4 regions of the Anoxybacillus sp. FSL W8-1294 genome follow, and region 2 is predicted to be linked to each of the others. Evidence: predicted binding sites of a transcription regulator. Region 2 holds the regulator's gene; each other region holds the start of a gene.
The links. The regulator Rex, encoded in region 2, represses fermentation and respiration genes when NADH is low (regulators of the CRP and FNR family bind a similar motif). The targets are predictions, from matches to a motif close to TTGTGAAATATTTCACAA.
Positions count from the first base shown of each region.

Region 1 (4,220 bases), 900 kb from region 2:
AAATATAACGTTCCTTGGATTTATGGAGCTTGCGTCGGAAGTTACGGCTTATCGTTTGCGATGATCCCTGGAAAAACGCCTTGTTTTCGCTGCTTGGTTCATCATTTGCCTTCTTATCATATGACATGTGACAACATTGGCATTATTGCACCGACGGTTCAGATGGTCGCTTCTTATCAAACAGCAGAAGCGCTCAAAATTTTAGTTGAAGATGAACGAGCGATTCGGGATTCTCTCGTTGTGTTTGATTTATGGAAAAATGAACATCGTTTTCTGAAAGTGAACAAATTAAAAAATAAGCAATGCCCTTCTTGCGGAGAGCATCGATCGTATCCATCGCTTCAAGAACCAAAAGCAAAAATGGCCGTTTTATGTGGAAGAGAAACGGTGCAAATTCGCCATCCTCATTCGTTTGATTTAAAGGAAATGGCGCAACAAATCAAAGCAAGCGGACAAAAAGTACAATACAATGATTATTTAATGATCACCGAATTAGAAGGGCATCGCACGGTTTTGTTTGCGGACGGAAGAATGCTCATTCATGGCACAAAAGATTTAATGGATGCACGCTCCTTGTATCAAAAATATTTTGCTTAAGGAAGGAGGCAGCATGATGTCGAATATATTAAGCAAAAAACACTTCGAACAATTAAAAAACTTAGCGTATAAGACTGCCAAAGTAAAAAAAGGAATGTTTTTATTTCAAGAAGGGCAAGTGGGCGAGAACTTTTTTGTTGTGCTGTCTGGAAAATTTCAAATCAGCAAATTTTCCGGTGACGGAAAAGAGCTTTGTTTACGGTTGTGCGGACCGAATGCGGTCATTGGGGAATTGATGATTTTCTCCGATAACGGACGATATTTATTTAACGCTCGAGCATTGGAAGATAGCGAAGTGCTCATCATTAAAAACGAGTCGATTGAAAAAGAGCTGCTCGCGAATCCGGAATTTGCGGTGGAATTTTTAAAAATGATGACCGATCATTTTCGAAAACAACATACGAAATTTCGCGATCTCGTACTGTATGGAAAAAAAGGGGCGCTTTACTCTACTCTTATCCGCATGGCCAATAGTTATGGCGTGCAAACGAGCGATGGTATTTTGTTAGATGTTCCGATTACTCACCAAGATTTAGCGCATTTCAGTTCGACATCGCGTGAAAGTGTGAATCGTGAATTGAACGCATTGAAAAGTAAAGGGATCGTTTCCTTTAAAGGGCGGAAAATTATTATTCATAGTTTAGATTATTTAAAGCGGCAAATTAATTGTGAAAACTGTCCTTCGTCATACTGTAACATCGAGTGAAAATGTCAATCGATATTCATTTTTTGATTGAATGATGTGATGCGCATCACACAAGCCCGCGCGCATTCTCTTGTACAATAAACATGTAAATAGTAAAAGGAAAGAGGGAGAAACGATGGAATTTTCACCATGCAGCATCATTGGAGACGGAGAAGTTGAATTATGTCCGCCTTTACAACGGTTAAAAGAAGAACACGAGCCGTTAAATGAAAAAAAATACGCGCTATTTGTTGCCGCACAAAAAATTTATAACGGGGAAGAAGAAAATGTGCTCGAAGCGCTCGTTCGTTTACGCGAAAATGTGCAGCAATTTTTACAAGAGCTCGATCCTCATTCTCGTCGCGAAGAAGATGTTCTTTTCCCTATGATGGCTCGATACATCGGCAGAGAATCTGGACCGATTGCGGTGATGGAATATGAACATCATGAAGCGAAAGAAAACATCTCGACGTTCTTAAAGAAAACGGAAACGATTGACATCCATGAAGCGAGAGAACTCGCTTCCTATGTGATGAACGCTTATATGATTTTAACCGATCATTTTACGAAAGAAGAATGCGTTCTTTTCCCGATGGCAGAAAAGCTATTATCATCTGAAGAAAAAGAAGAACTTGCGAAAAAAATAAACGAAATAGAAGGCTGACTAATGATTTAGTCGGCCTTTTTTATATATTTCGACATATTTGTGACAATTAAAAAACATGTGAGGTACCTCACATTTATTTGTGATGTTCCCGTTTATAGTGGAGATAGAAGGATTTCATACGAAGAGGAGTGAGCGATGTGAAAAAGAAGTCACCGTTGTTCAAACGATTGAACTACGTGAAACCGATTGAACGTCATGCAGATGCGCATAGTGAAGTCACATATCAAGATCGCGATTGGGAGCAAATATATCGTAGAAGATGGCAACATGACAAGGTCGTACGCTCAACACATGGCGTAAACTGTACAGGTTCATGTAGTTGGGATATTTATGTGAAAGACGGTATCGTCACATGGGAAGGTCAAAAACTCGACTATCCAACAACAGGACCGGATATGCCCGATTTTGAACCGCGGGGCTGTCCGCGTGGGGCAAGTTTTTCTTGGTATATTTATAGCCCGCTTCGCGTGAAGTACCCGTACGTTCGTGGCGTGTTGTTAAATATGTGGCGTGAAGCATTGCAGCAACATAAAAATCCGATTGATGCTTGGAAAAGCATCGTTGAAAACCCGGAGAAAGCAAAGCGTTATAAGCAGGCGCGTGGAAAAGGTGGATTTGTTCGTGCGGAGTGGGATGAAGTATTAAAACTTGTTGCCACCTCTTTACTTTATACAGTCATGAAATATGGTCCAGATCGAAACGTTGGTTTTTCTCCAATTCCCGCAATGTCGATGGTTAGCCATGCAGCAGGTGCACGCTTTATGTCATTAATGGGTGGACCGATGTTAAGCTTTTATGATTGGTACGCTGACTTGCCACCAGCTTCACCACAAATTTGGGGAGATCAAACGGACGTTCCAGAAAGTAGCGACTGGTATAACGCTGGTTACATTATGACATGGGGATCAAACATTCCAATGACGCGTACTCCAGACGCTCACTTTTTAGCAGAAGTTCGATACAAAGGAACAAAAGTCGTCTCGATTAGTCCAGACTTTGCTGAATCGACGAAGTTCGCGGATGAATGGTTGAGCGTTAAACAAGGGACAGACGGCGCTTTAGCGATGGCGATGGGGCACGTTATTTTAAAAGAGTTTTATGTAGATAGACAAGTACAATACTTTACAAACTACGCGAAAACATACACCGATTTTCCATTTTTAGTTACGTTGAAAAAGAAAGAAGATGGGCAATTTGTTGCTGATCGTTTCCTACACGCGTCTGATATTGGACGGAACACGACAAATGGGGAATGGAAACCAGCGCTTTGGAATGAACGAACAAATGATTTTGCGATTCCGAATGGAACAATTGGTTCACGCTGGGAAAACAAAGGAAAATGGAACTTAAACATGGTAGACGAAGAAACAGAGGAAGCGATCGAGCCGCGACTGACGATGTTAGGCATAGAAGACAAGGTTGTAACTATACAAATTCCGTATTTTTCTCATGATGGAAACAAAATTTTAAAACGTGCTGTGCCTGTAAAACGCGTACAAATGGAGCATGAAGAATTATACGTTACGACCGTATATGATTTAGTGCTTGCTAACTATGGGGTTGATCGTGGGATCGGTGGTGAAGTAGCGAAAACATACGATGACCTTATTCCGTTTACGCCAGCATGGCAAGAAAACATCACAGGTGTGAAGCGCGATCTCGTTATTCAAATTGCGCGCGAGTTCGCTCAAAATGCAATCGATACAAAAGGTCGCTCAATGATTATCGTTGGCGCAGGGATTAACCATTGGTTTAACTCAGATACGATTTATCGTGCCGTCTTAAACCTCGTTTTATTCGTTGGTGCACAAGGAGTAAACGGGGGTGGTTGGGCGCATTATGTTGGTCAAGAAAAATTGCGCCCGGTAGAAGGTTGGCAAACGATTATGACGGCACGAGATTGGCAGGCTCCACCAAAACTGCAAAACGGCACATCATTTTATTATTTTGCAACGGATCAATGGCGGTATGAGGATACGCCGGTTGGGCAACTCGTCTCACCGCTTGTTAAAGAGGCGCGTTACCAACATTATGCCGATTATAACGTCCTTGCGGCGCGTTTAGGTTGGCTTCCGTCTTATCCGACATTTGAGAAAAACGGAATCGATCTTTACAACGAAGCGGTTGCTTCTGGAGCGAAAACGCCGGAGGAAATCGGAAAATACATCGCTCAGCAATTGAAAGAGAAGAAGTTGCGCTTTGCGATTGAAGATCCAGATAACGAGAAAAACTTCCCGAGAAACTTAATTGTATGGCGTGCGAACTTAATTT
Region 1 is NZ_CP150179.1:1,112,321-1,116,540, forward strand. It holds gene NSQ23_RS05885 (ThiF family adenylyltransferase) at 1-597, shown strand, start outside; gene NSQ23_RS05890 (Crp/Fnr family transcriptional regulator) at 614-1,303, shown strand; gene NSQ23_RS05895 (hemerythrin domain-containing protein) at 1,419-1,946, shown strand; gene NSQ23_RS05900 (nitrate reductase subunit alpha) at 2,087-4,220, shown strand, end outside.
Region 1: the regulator Rex is predicted to act here: its motif matches at 2,005-2,022, upstream of NSQ23_RS05900 (nitrate reductase subunit alpha).

Region 2 (4,220 bases):
GTATTCTTTTCCATCATATTTTACTTCTGTACCCGCATATTTTGAGAAGATGATGCGGTCACCAACGCTTACCTCTGGAGCTACGCGCTCACCATTATCAAGAACGCGACCTGAACCAACTGCCACAACTTTTCCTTCTTGTGGTTTTTCTTTTGCTGTGTCTGGTAAGACAATTCCGCTCGCTGTTTTTTCTTCAGTTTGAATTAATTCAATGACAATACGATCACCTAGTGGCTTCAACACGGCAAACGACCTCCTTAATTAGATTTTCGTTCCGTTATTAGCACTCATTCTTATTGAGTGCTAACACACTTATTATATTAATGAACTTTTTTTAATTTTGCAAGTAGGAAGTTAAAAATTTTTCATTAAATGATTCCCTCTTTAACATTATGTCTTTCCTTTCGAAATTCATACAAAAAATATGATAAAATGAAAAAGTATTCAATTTAGAAAGCAGAGGACGATCATTCGCTCAGCTAAGGAAGCAGACGCTTAGAAAATGCTCGTCTAAAGCTAGACAATTTGCACGAAGGGGTTGAACATGTGAAAAAGCAATATTGGTATGTCATCATTACATACGTCGCTATGCAACTATCGAGTTTAGTCGGCGTTCCTTTACTTGCGCATAGCGGATTTATTAACGCATCAAATAAAGAAGTAGCTTTATCGATCGCCTCAGGCTATTGGGCTGTCATTAGTTTTTCGATTGCCCTTTTTCTCGTTCTTTATTTTATGAGAGAAGATATGAAATACTCTTATGATCGCCATCAAGCATCGATTGGCATGTCATTCTTTTGGGCGATTGGGGGGTTTTTGCTCGCTCTTTTCGCCCAAGGCATTGCAGCTAATATTGAGATGCACCTATTTGGTGTCGAAATGGGGTCCGAAAACACGAGACGCATCGTTGAAATGGTCAAATTGACACCAGCTCTTATACTCGTTACATCAGTCGTCGGACCAATTTTAGAGGAAATCATCTTTCGGAAAATTATTTTCGGGACGTTGTATCAAAAATACAATTTTTTCTTATCAGCGCTCGTCAGTTCACTTTTATTTGCTGTTGTTCATTTAGAGTTTGAACATTTGCTTCTTTATGCAACGATGGGATTTGTATTTGCTTTCCTATATGTCAAAACAAAGCGCATTCTCGTACCTATTGCAGCACATGTACTGATGAACACCTTTGTCGTTGCAATTCAAACATTATTTGCTGAAGAAATCGAAAGCATTATGCGTGAGGCAGAACGAATGCAATTCGTAATTTGGAGGCTGTTTTCATGAAGTCTGAACCGTTGTTTTATTTTCTCACTGGCATTCTATTTACTTATTTTGCTGTCCATACCGCCGATGATGGTATTTGGGACATCACAACGATGCTATTTATTTTAATTGCTACATTTGATTTCGGCGCAGGAATTCGTTCTTTACGAAAAAAAACCTCCCGCTCGTAAACGGGAGGTTTACTCATTTCCGTAATGTTTTAAAAAGTAAACGAGTGACTGCAGTTCGACCGCTAAATCAATATGATGAACACGAATGTGTTCTGGCACATGCAAGCGAGCAGGTGTAAAGTTTAAAATTCCTTTAATACCTTTTTGGACTAGCCGGTCGGTAATCGGTTGAGCAACTTGAGCCGGCACAGTTAAAATAGCTACTGTAATCTCCCCGAGCTTTTCTTCCAGCTCATCTAAATGATAAACAGGAACTCCTCCTACTTCCGTTCCGACTTTGTCTGGATCGACATCAAATGCCATCACAATTTTCGTATTATTATTTTTGCTGAAATTGTAGTTTAAAAATGCAGTCCCTAAATTTCCAACCCCAAATAACGCCACTTCTGTCGTCTCATCTTGGTCTAACGTTTTACGAAAAAATGACAGCAAATAATTGACATTATATCCGTATCCTTTTTTTCCAAGCGCACCAAAGTATGAAAAATCTCGGCGAATCGTTGCTGAATCGACTTTTACAGCTTCGCTTAACTCCGCTGAAGATACACGTTGCTTGCCTGATGCATGCAAGTTTTTCAAAAAACGATAGTACAACGGTAGTCGCTTTGCGGTCGCCTGCGGAATTTTTGGTTGTTCATTATTCACGAGTCAATCCCCCACATTTCCTTTCACAAATAGTTAGCGCTTTCATTTTTCTCTCCTATACGTCTAAAAAATTCTTCCCACTTCTAAACTATACACTATTTTTTTCATTCTGTCTTTCCTTTGTACCCTTTATTATTATTTTTGTCAAATTTGTTATTCGTACACTAGTGTTGCCGAATATCAAGAAAGTACGTTACACTATCAAAAGAAGATTGAGGTGAGAAAGAATGATCATTTTACAAGTAAATCAACTATCCAAATCATATGGAGCAGAACAAGTTTTATCAGACATTAAGCTTGAAATACAAGAAAAAGACCGTATTGCGTTAGTTGGAAGAAATGGCGCGGGAAAATCGACATTATTAAAAATCATTGCCGGACAGTTGTCATACGACACAGGCGAAATCATTAAACCGAAACACGTAACGATCGGTTATTTAGATCAATATACAGGGTTGCAAGCGCATCGTTCCATTTGGGAAGAAATGCTCGATGTGTTTGCCCCGCTACAACAAATGGAAAAACAATTACGCGAACTAGAACAACAAATGAGTTTACATGATGCTGACTATGAGCGCCTACTTGAGCAATATGATCGTTTACAAACAGAATTCAAAGAAAAAGGCGGCTATCAATATGAAGCAGATATTCGTTCGGTTCTTCATGGTCTCCGCTTCTCACAGTACGATTATACGACAAAAGTATCTACATTAAGCGGTGGACAGCGGACGAGGCTAGCGCTTGGTAAACTGCTCCTTACAAGGCCCGATTTGCTCATTTTAGACGAACCGACAAACCATTTAGATATGGAAACGTTGCAATGGCTTGAACAATATTTAAAAAATTACGATGGGGCCATTCTTATCGTCTCCCACGATCGCTATTTTCTTGACCAAATCGTGACACAAGTGTATGAACTATCACGCACAAAAATAAAAAAATATGTCGGAAACTATACAAGCTACTTACAACAACGTGCTGAACAATTTGAACAACAACTAAAATTGTATGAAAAACAACAAGAGGAAATTACAAAATTAAAAGATTTTGTTCAACGCAACATCGCTCGTGCATCAACAACGAAGCGAGCACAAAGCCGTAGAAAACAATTAGAAAAAATGAATATCATCGACAAGCCACTCGGTGATGAAAAATCGGCATCGTTTCGTTTCGAAATCGAACGCCCAAGCGGAAACGACGTGCTGACAGCTAACAACTTAGCAATCGGTTACGATCACATCATCGCAACAAACCTTTCATTCCGTATCACTCGCGGAGATAGTATTGCGCTAATTGGACCCAATGGAATTGGAAAATCAACTCTTTTAAAAACGATCATCAAACAACTCCATCCAAAACAAGGAGAAATACGCTACGGAACAAACGTACAAATTGGCTATTATGATCAAGAACAAGCACAATTAACATCAAACAAACGAGTGATCGACGAACTGTGGGACGAAGATCGATTAAGAACAGAGAAAGAAATTCGGACCATTCTCGGCAACTTTTTATTTTCTGGTGACGACGTATTGAAGCCTGTTCAGACGTTAAGCGGTGGAGAAAAAGCGCGACTCGCTCTCGCTAAACTCATGATGAAGAAGGCAAACGTATTAGTTTTAGATGAACCGACAAACCATTTGGATTTAGATAGCAAAGAAGTGCTAGAACAAGCGCTCATAGAATACCCAGGAACAATTATATTCGTTTCACACGATCGTTATTTTATTAACAAAATTGCAACAAAAATATATGAGTTATCCACAGACGGTCTTGTTGAGTATTTAGGGGACTATGATTATTACGTAGCAAAAAAAGCAGAGCTGCTTGAGCTTGGACAAATTAGCCAAAAAACTAAAACGGGCGAATCGTTGTCACCAAAACGTTCGTACGAAGAAGAAAAAGAACGAAAAAAATTAGAACGACAACGACAACGAAAAATCGAACAGCTAGAAACGGAAATGGAGCGAATCGAACAACAAATTGCTACGTATGAACAACAATTATATGATCCTTCCTGTTACAACGACTATGAAAAAGCTCGGGATACTCAAGGAAAAATTGATGAGCTGAAACAAAAATTCGACGAGTTATTCGAACAATGGGAACTTTTACAAAAAT
Region 2 is NZ_CP150179.1:209,011-213,230, reverse strand. It holds gene groES (co-chaperone GroES) at 1-243, opposite strand, end outside; gene NSQ23_RS01245 (type II CAAX endopeptidase family protein) at 547-1,284, shown strand; gene NSQ23_RS01240 (YdiK family protein) at 1,281-1,454, shown strand; gene NSQ23_RS01235 (redox-sensing transcriptional repressor Rex) at 1,464-2,099, opposite strand; gene NSQ23_RS01230 (ABC-F family ATP-binding cassette domain-containing protein) at 2,327-4,220, shown strand, end outside.

Region 3 (4,220 bases), 880 kb from region 2:
TGACGCTTGACGTTGTCGATGGAGCAGGGTGTTTTCAATTAAAAAGTCCAAATCAAATATTGAATCCGCGCATGTCACTGGTTGAGCGCTAAAAAATAAAAAAGCCCGGAATAAAAGCCGGGCTCATTCGTTTTTCGGGGCGCGAACGACCGATTGAAATTTTCCTTTATGGGCTGCATCACAAAACGGCATGTTTTGTGAGAGCCCACAACGACAGAGAGAAAACGTTTCTTTTGTTTCAAACTTGTTTCCTTCCATGTCAATTAATTCGACATCGCCGGTTACACGAAATGAACCATTATCCATCACTTTAATTTGTACTTTTGCCATATATTCCACCTCCTTGTATACCTTATATCGTATATACTATCTATTTTATATTAGAAATGCAAGGACGTGCATATTTGTCAGAACAGTGACAAGATAAATGGATGTGATTTTTTGTGATCAATGTCACATGATATAAATATTCCTTCTTGTACAATGGGAAGTAGTGATTGAATCGGAGGGATCAAAATGCGTGATTTTCATCAAAATCCATTTATCGTTATATGGGAGTTGACGCGAGCGTGTCAACTCAACTGTCTTCATTGTCGGGCCGAAGCGCAATATCATCGTGACCCATGTGAATTAACGTTTGAAGAGGGAAAACAACTTATTGATGACATTTATGAAATGGATCAGCCTCTTCTCGTGTTCACAGGTGGCGATCCACTGATGCGTCCAGATGTGTACGACATCGCTAAATATGCGATTGATAAAGGACTTCGTGTATCGATGACCCCAAGTGCAACACCAAACGTGACAAAAGAAGCGATCCGAAAAGCAAAAGAAGTCGGCTTAGCGCGATGGGCATTTAGTTTAGATGGCCCAAACGCGGAAATTCATGACCATTTTCGGGGCATGTCCGGCTCTTTTGATTTAACGATGAAGGCGATCGAATATTTACATGAGTTGGAAATACCGGTGCAAATTAATACGGTCATTTCTCGATATAATGTTCATGTTCTTGATGAAATGGTGCAACTTGTTGAAAAGCTTGGATGTGTGCTTTGGAGCGTATTTTTTCTCGTACCGACAGGCAGGGGGAAAGAGACGGATATGATTTCACCCGTTGAGCATGAAAAAGTGTTTCGTTGGCTTTATGAAACGAGTAAACGTGTACCGTTTGATATTAAAACGACTGCAGGACAACATTATCGACGTGTTGTGTTGCAGCAAAAAATGCGAGAGCAACAAATTCACGGTGACATTCGTTATGAAGACGTGTTAATGAAAGGGCTGACCGGGCAAGTAGATGGGCTAGGACGTGCCCCAAAAGGAGTAAACGATGGAAACGGTTTTGTATTTATTTCGCATATTGGTGACGTATATCCAAGTGGACTATTGCCTGTAAAAGCAGGGAATGTACGTGAACAACCGTTATCCCATATTTATCGCCATTCTCTGATTTTCAAACAGTTAAGAAATCCAGACGGATATAAAGGAAAATGTGGCGTATGTGAATTTCGCTACGTTTGTGGCGGATCGCGTTCAAGAGCATATGCGGTTACAGGCGATTACTTAGCAAGCGAACCGTACTGCATCTACATCCCGAAGGCGTGGAGGCAAAAAGAAAGGGTCGGCGAATAGCCGGCTTTTTTCTATTCATCCATACAGGCGATAAGTTCCTTATTTGTGTAAATTGGGAACTTGTCTTTTTTCTACAAACATTTTATTCATATGAAAGAACGTATGAAAATTTTGTGAACATAACAAAAATTGCGAACAATATAGCAGTACCGATTAATAAATTTTTTTACGATAAAATTGCTAAATGATAGAGCGAAGGGGGAAATAAAGATGGAACGATTAAAACAATTTTAACAGGTTTTGTCGGTGCCGCAGATGGTTTAGGAGGGTTCTTTTTACCTAATATTTTAGGTATGTTTAAACAATGGACAAATTCGTATTCATACGGTTTTTGGTAGGTTGCAGCGACGATGATGGTTGCGATGCTCATCATGAGACAGTTACGTAAAACGATTGCTTAAATATCATTTTTTAACATTGTATGAACGTTTCAGAAAATGTGATACACATCACATTTTTATTTATGTGCTTTCTTTATGATGAAAGTACAGAAACCATTTTTACAATCATACTTCAAAAAGGAGAGACGATTGTTATGAGTCAAACATTGAAAACGGTGTCACAATATGTTGAACGGAAAAGTCGTATCGGTTCGTATTGGAACCCAGAGGATCCTGTGTTTTGGGAAAAAGAAGGGAAAAAACATGCTCGCCGAAATCTTTGGATCTCCGTTCCAACACTAATGCTTGCATTTATCGTCTGGCAAATTTGGTCTATCATTGCCGCCCGATTAAATGACATTGGTTTTCAGTTTACGCAAAGTCAATTGTTTACGTTAGCTGCTGTGCCGGGATTAGTTGGGGCAACGTTACGCTTCGTTTATACGTTTGCAGTCGGGAAATTCGGAGGAAAAAACTGGACTGTTTTTTCGACAGGGGTGTTACTTATTCCTGCCATTGGACTTGGATTGGCAGTCCAAAATCCCGATACACCGTATTGGGTAATGTTACTATTAGCTGCTCTCTGTGGGCTTGGTGGAGGAAACTTTGCATCTGCATTAGCTAACATTAGCTTTTTCTTCCCGAAAAAAGAAAAAGGAACAGCACTTGGCATTAACGGTGGCCTTGGAAACATGGGTGTATCGGTCGTTCAGTTTGTTACACCGTTGATCGTAACAGTTGGTGTGTTTGGAGAGATCGGTGGCGAACCACAAGTGTTGGCAGACGGTTCAAAAGTTTGGTTGCAAAACGCTGCATTTATTTGGGTCATTCCGATTGTGTTTTTTACGATTTTAGCATATTTCGGTATGGATAACTTGCCCAACGTAAAACAATCTGTATCGGAGCAGTTTGTTATCGTCAAACGAAAACATACATGGATTATGACATGGTTATATGTTGCAACGTTCGGTTCGTTTATTGGATATGCCGCGGCGTTTCCTCTTTTATTAACATCACAATTTCCAGAACATGCATCGCTCGCCTTTTTAGGAGCGTTTTTAGCAGCTGCATTCCGTCCGGTCGGTGGATGGTTGGCCGATAAATTAGGAGGAGCGCGTGTAACAAACTACGTTTTAATTGTTATGGGGCTTGGTGCTGCTGCGGTTATGTATTTTACAACTGAAAAACAATTTATCGGATTTATTGTATCTTTCATGATCTTATTTATTGCTGCTGGAATGGGATCAGGGTCAACATTCCAAATGATCCCAATCATCTTCCCACCAAAAGAAGCAGCACCTGTTCTTGGTTTTACGGCAGCGTTTGCGGCATATGGTTCATTCTTTATTCCAAAATTGTTTGGTTGGGCTTCCCAAAATACAGGTACACCAATTACGGCATTTTATTTCTTTATCGCATTTTATGTTGTATCTTTGATTATGAACTGGTATTATTATGCTAGAAAAAATGCGGAAGTGAAATGTTAGAAGAATAAAAGAAGGGGATATCTGTAATAGATATTCCCTTTTGATATATGGAGGGACTAAAGTGAGAAAAATGTGTTTTTTTATTATGATTTTGTTATTAGTGGCATGTAATCCTCACGCCGCTCAACCAAATGCGACACCATCCATTAAAGTTGCGGCAGCTGCAGATTTAACCCATGCATTTAAAGAAGTTGGGAAGCAGTTTAAAAAAGAAACGGGAATAGACGTTACATTTGTTTTCGGTTCGAGTGGTCAGCTAGCAGAACAAATTAAGCAAGGGGCTCCATTTGACATGTTTGCTTCAGCGAATGTAGAATATGTCGATGAACTCGTTCGCGAGCATATCGCTCTTGAACAAACAAAAAACATATACGCCTTTGGGCGCATTGGACTTGCCGTAAAAGAAGGAGTAGCTGTAACGTCATTACAAGATTTACTGAAAAAAGAAGTGAAAAAAGTGGCGATTGCTAACCCGGATCATGCACCGTATGGACTAGCAGCAAAGCAAGCGTTACAGAAAGCGGGTTTATGGGAACAAGTAGAGCCGAAGCTTGTTTATGGGAAAAACATTGCTGATACGCTTGCTTATGTGGAATCGGGCAACGTTGAAGTGGCGATCGTGGCACTTGCACTAATGAAGGATCATCATCTTCCATTCTACCTTATTGATGAACATATGCACGAACCGATTCGCCAAGCTGTCGTCGTCGTAAAAACGACG
Region 3 is NZ_CP150179.1:1,092,996-1,097,215, forward strand. It holds gene NSQ23_RS05780 (iron-sulfur cluster biosynthesis family protein) at 1-92, shown strand, start outside; gene NSQ23_RS05785 (CDGSH iron-sulfur domain-containing protein) at 124-330, opposite strand; gene NSQ23_RS05790 (TIGR04053 family radical SAM/SPASM domain-containing protein) at 517-1,632, shown strand; gene NSQ23_RS05795 (hypothetical protein) at 1,799-2,002, opposite strand; gene NSQ23_RS05800 (NarK family nitrate/nitrite MFS transporter) at 2,168-3,499, shown strand; gene modA (molybdate ABC transporter substrate-binding protein) at 3,570-4,220, shown strand, end outside.
Region 3: the regulator Rex is predicted to act here: its motif matches at 2,070-2,087, upstream of NSQ23_RS05800 (NarK family nitrate/nitrite MFS transporter).

Region 4 (4,220 bases), 250 kb from region 2:
AAATATTCAAAGACGAGTTGAATGGCTTTTAATGCTAATCCGTCTGTATAGTCGTTCGCCATGTTCGATACGTACGCTTCAATCGCATGTGTTAATACGTCCATACCTGTATCCGCTGTAATATGTTTTGGCATCGTCATGACGAATTGTGGGTCAACGATGGCGACATCTGGTGTTAACTCGTAGTCAGCAAGCGGATATTTGACGTTATTTTTCTTATCTGTAATGACCGCAAATGATGTGACTTCTGAACCTGTACCAGACGTTGTTGGAATCGCGACAAATTGCGCTTTTTGACCGAGTTTTGGATATTTAAATACGCGTTTACGAATATCTAAAAACTTTTGTTTTAAGCCATTAAAGTCGGTATTTGGATGTTCATAGAACAACCACATCGCTTTCGCCGCGTCCATCGCCGAACCACCGCCGAGCGCGATGATGACGTCTGGCTGGAACGCATGCATCATGTCGGCACCTTTCATCACTGTTTCAATCGATGGATCTGGTTCAACTTCTGAGAAAATTTCGCAATGCACATAATCTGGACGTTTACGCAAATAGTATAACACTTTATCGACATAGCCGAGCTTCACCATACCCGGGTCTGTAACGATAAAGGCACGTGAGATGTTTGGCATTTTCGCTAAATATTGTGTCGCATGTTTTTCAAAATAAATTTTTGGTGGAACTTTAAACCACTGCATGTTTACATTCCTTCTCGCTAATTTTTTAATATTAATTAAATGTGTCGCACCGACGTTTGTTGAAACAGAGTTGCCACCGAATGTACCACAACCGAGCGTCAATGACGGAATGTATGCGTTGTAAATATCACCGATCGCCCCTTGTGAAGATGGTGCGTTCGAAATAATTCGTCCTGCTTTCATTCGCTTACCGAATTCAAGAATGACTTCTTGATTTTCTGAATGAATGACAGCGGAGTGGCCAAGTCCACCAAATTCAAGCACTTCTTCTGCCCGCTTTAATCCTTCTTCTGTGCTGTTTACTTTATAGCACGCCAACACTGGACTTAGTTTTTCACGAGAAAGTGGTTCTTGTGGACCGACGCTTTTTAATTCGGCTACAAGAATTTTCGTATCAACAGGTACATCAACGCCTGCCATTTTTGCAATTTCATACGCTGGTTTACCGACAATATTCGGATTGACTGCACACGTATTTTCATTGATAACAAGCTTTTCAACTTTTTTCTTTTCTTCTTCGTTTAAGAAATAGCACTTATTTGCGATCATTTCGTTTTTCACCGCATCATAAATCTCTTTATCAATAATGACCGCTTGTTCAGATGCACAAATCATTCCGTTATCAAACGTTTTTGAAAGAATAAGGTCGTTCACCGCGCGTTTAATATTTGCTGTTTTCTCAATATAGCAAGGCACGTTACCAGGTCCAACCCCTAATGCTGGCTTTCCTGAGCTATATGCCGCTTTCACCATGCCTGCTCCACCTGTCGCAAGAATAAGCGAAACACCAGGGTGATGCATCAATTGTTGCGTTGCTTCGACAGAAGGAGTTTCAATCCATTGAATACAATGTTCTGGCGCACCCGCAGCAATGGCTGCATCGCGCAAAATACGTGCTGCTTCACTGCTACATTTTTGCGCAGATGGGTGGAACGCAAAAATGATTGGATTGCGCGTTTTAATAGAAATGAGCGCTTTAAACATTGTTGTTGAAGTCGGGTTCGTGACTGGGGTTACCCCGGCGATGACGCCTACTGGCTCTGCAATTTCAATGACGCCTTCCTGTTCATTTTCGCGAATAACGCCGACGGTTTTATCATATTTGATGTTATGATAAATGTATTCTGTCGCAAAAATGTTTTTAATAATTTTATCTTCATACACGCCGCGCTTTGTTTCTTCAATGGCTAGTTTCGCTAAATACATATGTTTATCAAGCCCAGCTAACGCCATTTGTTTAACAATATGATCAATCGTTTCTTGATCGTAATCACGAAACGCTTTAAGCGCTTTTTGAGCATTAGCAACGAGCGTATCAATCATTTTTGTAACTTCTTTCTTTTGGTCTAATACTTTTTCCTCCACAGCCATATAAGCCCCTCCCATAATCATTTTTGTGAAAAGATTCACAAATTAGTTGAAAATAAAAATGTGATTGTTTTCACATTTTTATTTTAATGAATTAGGTTTTGTTTGTGTGTGTCAACTTTGTGAAATATTGAACAAATATATTGTATAAGAGAACCGCTTCTCATGAAGAAGACGGTTACTCACATACTGGATTGCGTGGAATTTTTGTAAAAGAAATATCGTTGTACATACGCGTATTCCGTTTAACGATCACGACGTAGTTAACCGTCCATATATAAGAAGGAATATCTTGATCATCTTCAAACATCATCGCTTCAAATTCATCGCCAATCATCTTTTCGAATAATCCCAATGTATATGTTTCTGCATCTGTCGAAAAGTCTCTCCATTCACATATAAGCATCAGCCGTCACCTCAACTTTTCTGTTGTTACCATCATTGTAACATGATTTTTTATTTTTAGATTGTGAAACATTGAACAAATCATGAATATTACTTATTCGTTATATATGCCTGTCTCGGGTGATTCAGTTGTTCTGGATACTTCAAACGCATTTTCCCTTCCGCTAATAACTTTCCTAAATAATTGTTGCGCAGCCCGTCTGGCGTTCGATCTAATAAATAAGCTAATTCTTTTAACATTAATGGCCGATGGGCACATAGTTGCAAAATGACTTCTTCCATCTTTGCCGGTGCAAGTCTTTTTTTCTTACGCGCAATTTCAGCAATGCTCCATAGCTCCTGATCGATATTTCTTTCTTCTTCCTCATCCAATTTATTTACGGAGTTGAATGAGATGTTTACGGAGTTATCATCTTTATTTACGGAGCTATCCTTTTTATTTATGGAGTCAAGCACTTTATTTACGGGGTTTATTTCGATATTTAAGGAGTTTGGGTCTTTATTTACGGACTCAAACTCATTATTTACGGAGTTTTGATCGTTATTATAGGAGTTGTTTTCTTTATTTATGGAGTCTGATAATGGTGCATCGCCCATCCAATCACTCAATGCCTCGATCTCATTTATATAGTCGTGTCTTTCTGGGAAGGACACAATAGGCAATGTAACAACCGTTCGTTTTTGAAAATCATATTGCTCAACAGCAAATTGTTGTGAGTAAATTGTCTCCATCGTTTTTAAACCGACTCCAGCACGTTTACAAAACTGAATGTAAATAAACATTTTAAACATATTTGGATTGCGCAAATAGCTGACTCCACCACTATTTGCTTGTTCTAAAGGAATACCAAACAAACCAGGGTTAGACATTTGAATACATGATCGCTGCCGTTCAACAATAATCCCTCCATCACCGCTATAATCAGCATGGACGATTGCATTCATTAACGCTTCATGGACAGCGTCTTTTTCAACTTGTGATACGTCGTTGACCTCGTGCATCACTTTAAAATAAAAATCATAAATATTTCCCGACCATGTTCCGTCCTGTGAAGTAAAACGGTTTGACCAATGCAGCTCATCATCTCCATATTCACGATACTCTAAAAAGTATTGTGGTAAAACTTCTGTAATCATTCGCTCTTCGCTAAACATAAGAAGTCCTGCGAGTGTGAGTCCCTCTTTGTTTGTGTCTCGTATTTTTCCCCATGCGCCGATTTTATATAAAAAATCTTTTGTTTCTAATCCGTTCCACGGGTGGTTTGGTTTCACTTTTGCAAATTGTTCGCGATAATGGCGAACAGATTCTAAATGCAGCTCATTAAGCCCATAATGTTCTAACACGACGTTATCTTGTAAACGAATATTTGCATCTTTATTCACTTTAACTCTCCCTCTTACGTTATGTTATTAAAACGTTTCGATACTCGTCTATTTCCATTTTATCATCTTTGCAAATGTTCATCATAAACTTTTCGGTTTGGGGAAAATTAAGAAAAACATGGGTATGGAGGAACAAAAACATGTCTTTACCAAAGTTATCTCAATCGTATTGGCTACAAACAACAACAATACCATCCTTTCCGCCTTTGACAAAGCCGATTAAAACGGATGTAGCGATTATTGGTGGAGGAATAACAGGTATTACAACCGCTTATTTGCTCGCTAAACAAGGCGTGCGTGTCGCCGTCATCGAAGCAAATCGACTATGTCACGGCACAACAGGGCATACGACGGCAAAAA
Region 4 is NZ_CP150179.1:2,897,700-2,901,919, forward strand. It holds gene adhE (bifunctional acetaldehyde-CoA/alcohol dehydrogenase) at 1-2,075, opposite strand, end outside; gene NSQ23_RS15645 (hypothetical protein) at 2,251-2,478, opposite strand; gene NSQ23_RS15650 (transcriptional regulator) at 2,568-3,860, opposite strand; partial or broken gene NSQ23_RS15655 (FAD-dependent oxidoreductase) at 4,001-4,220, shown strand, end outside.
Region 4: the regulator Rex is predicted to act here: its motif matches at 2,099-2,116, upstream of adhE (bifunctional acetaldehyde-CoA/alcohol dehydrogenase).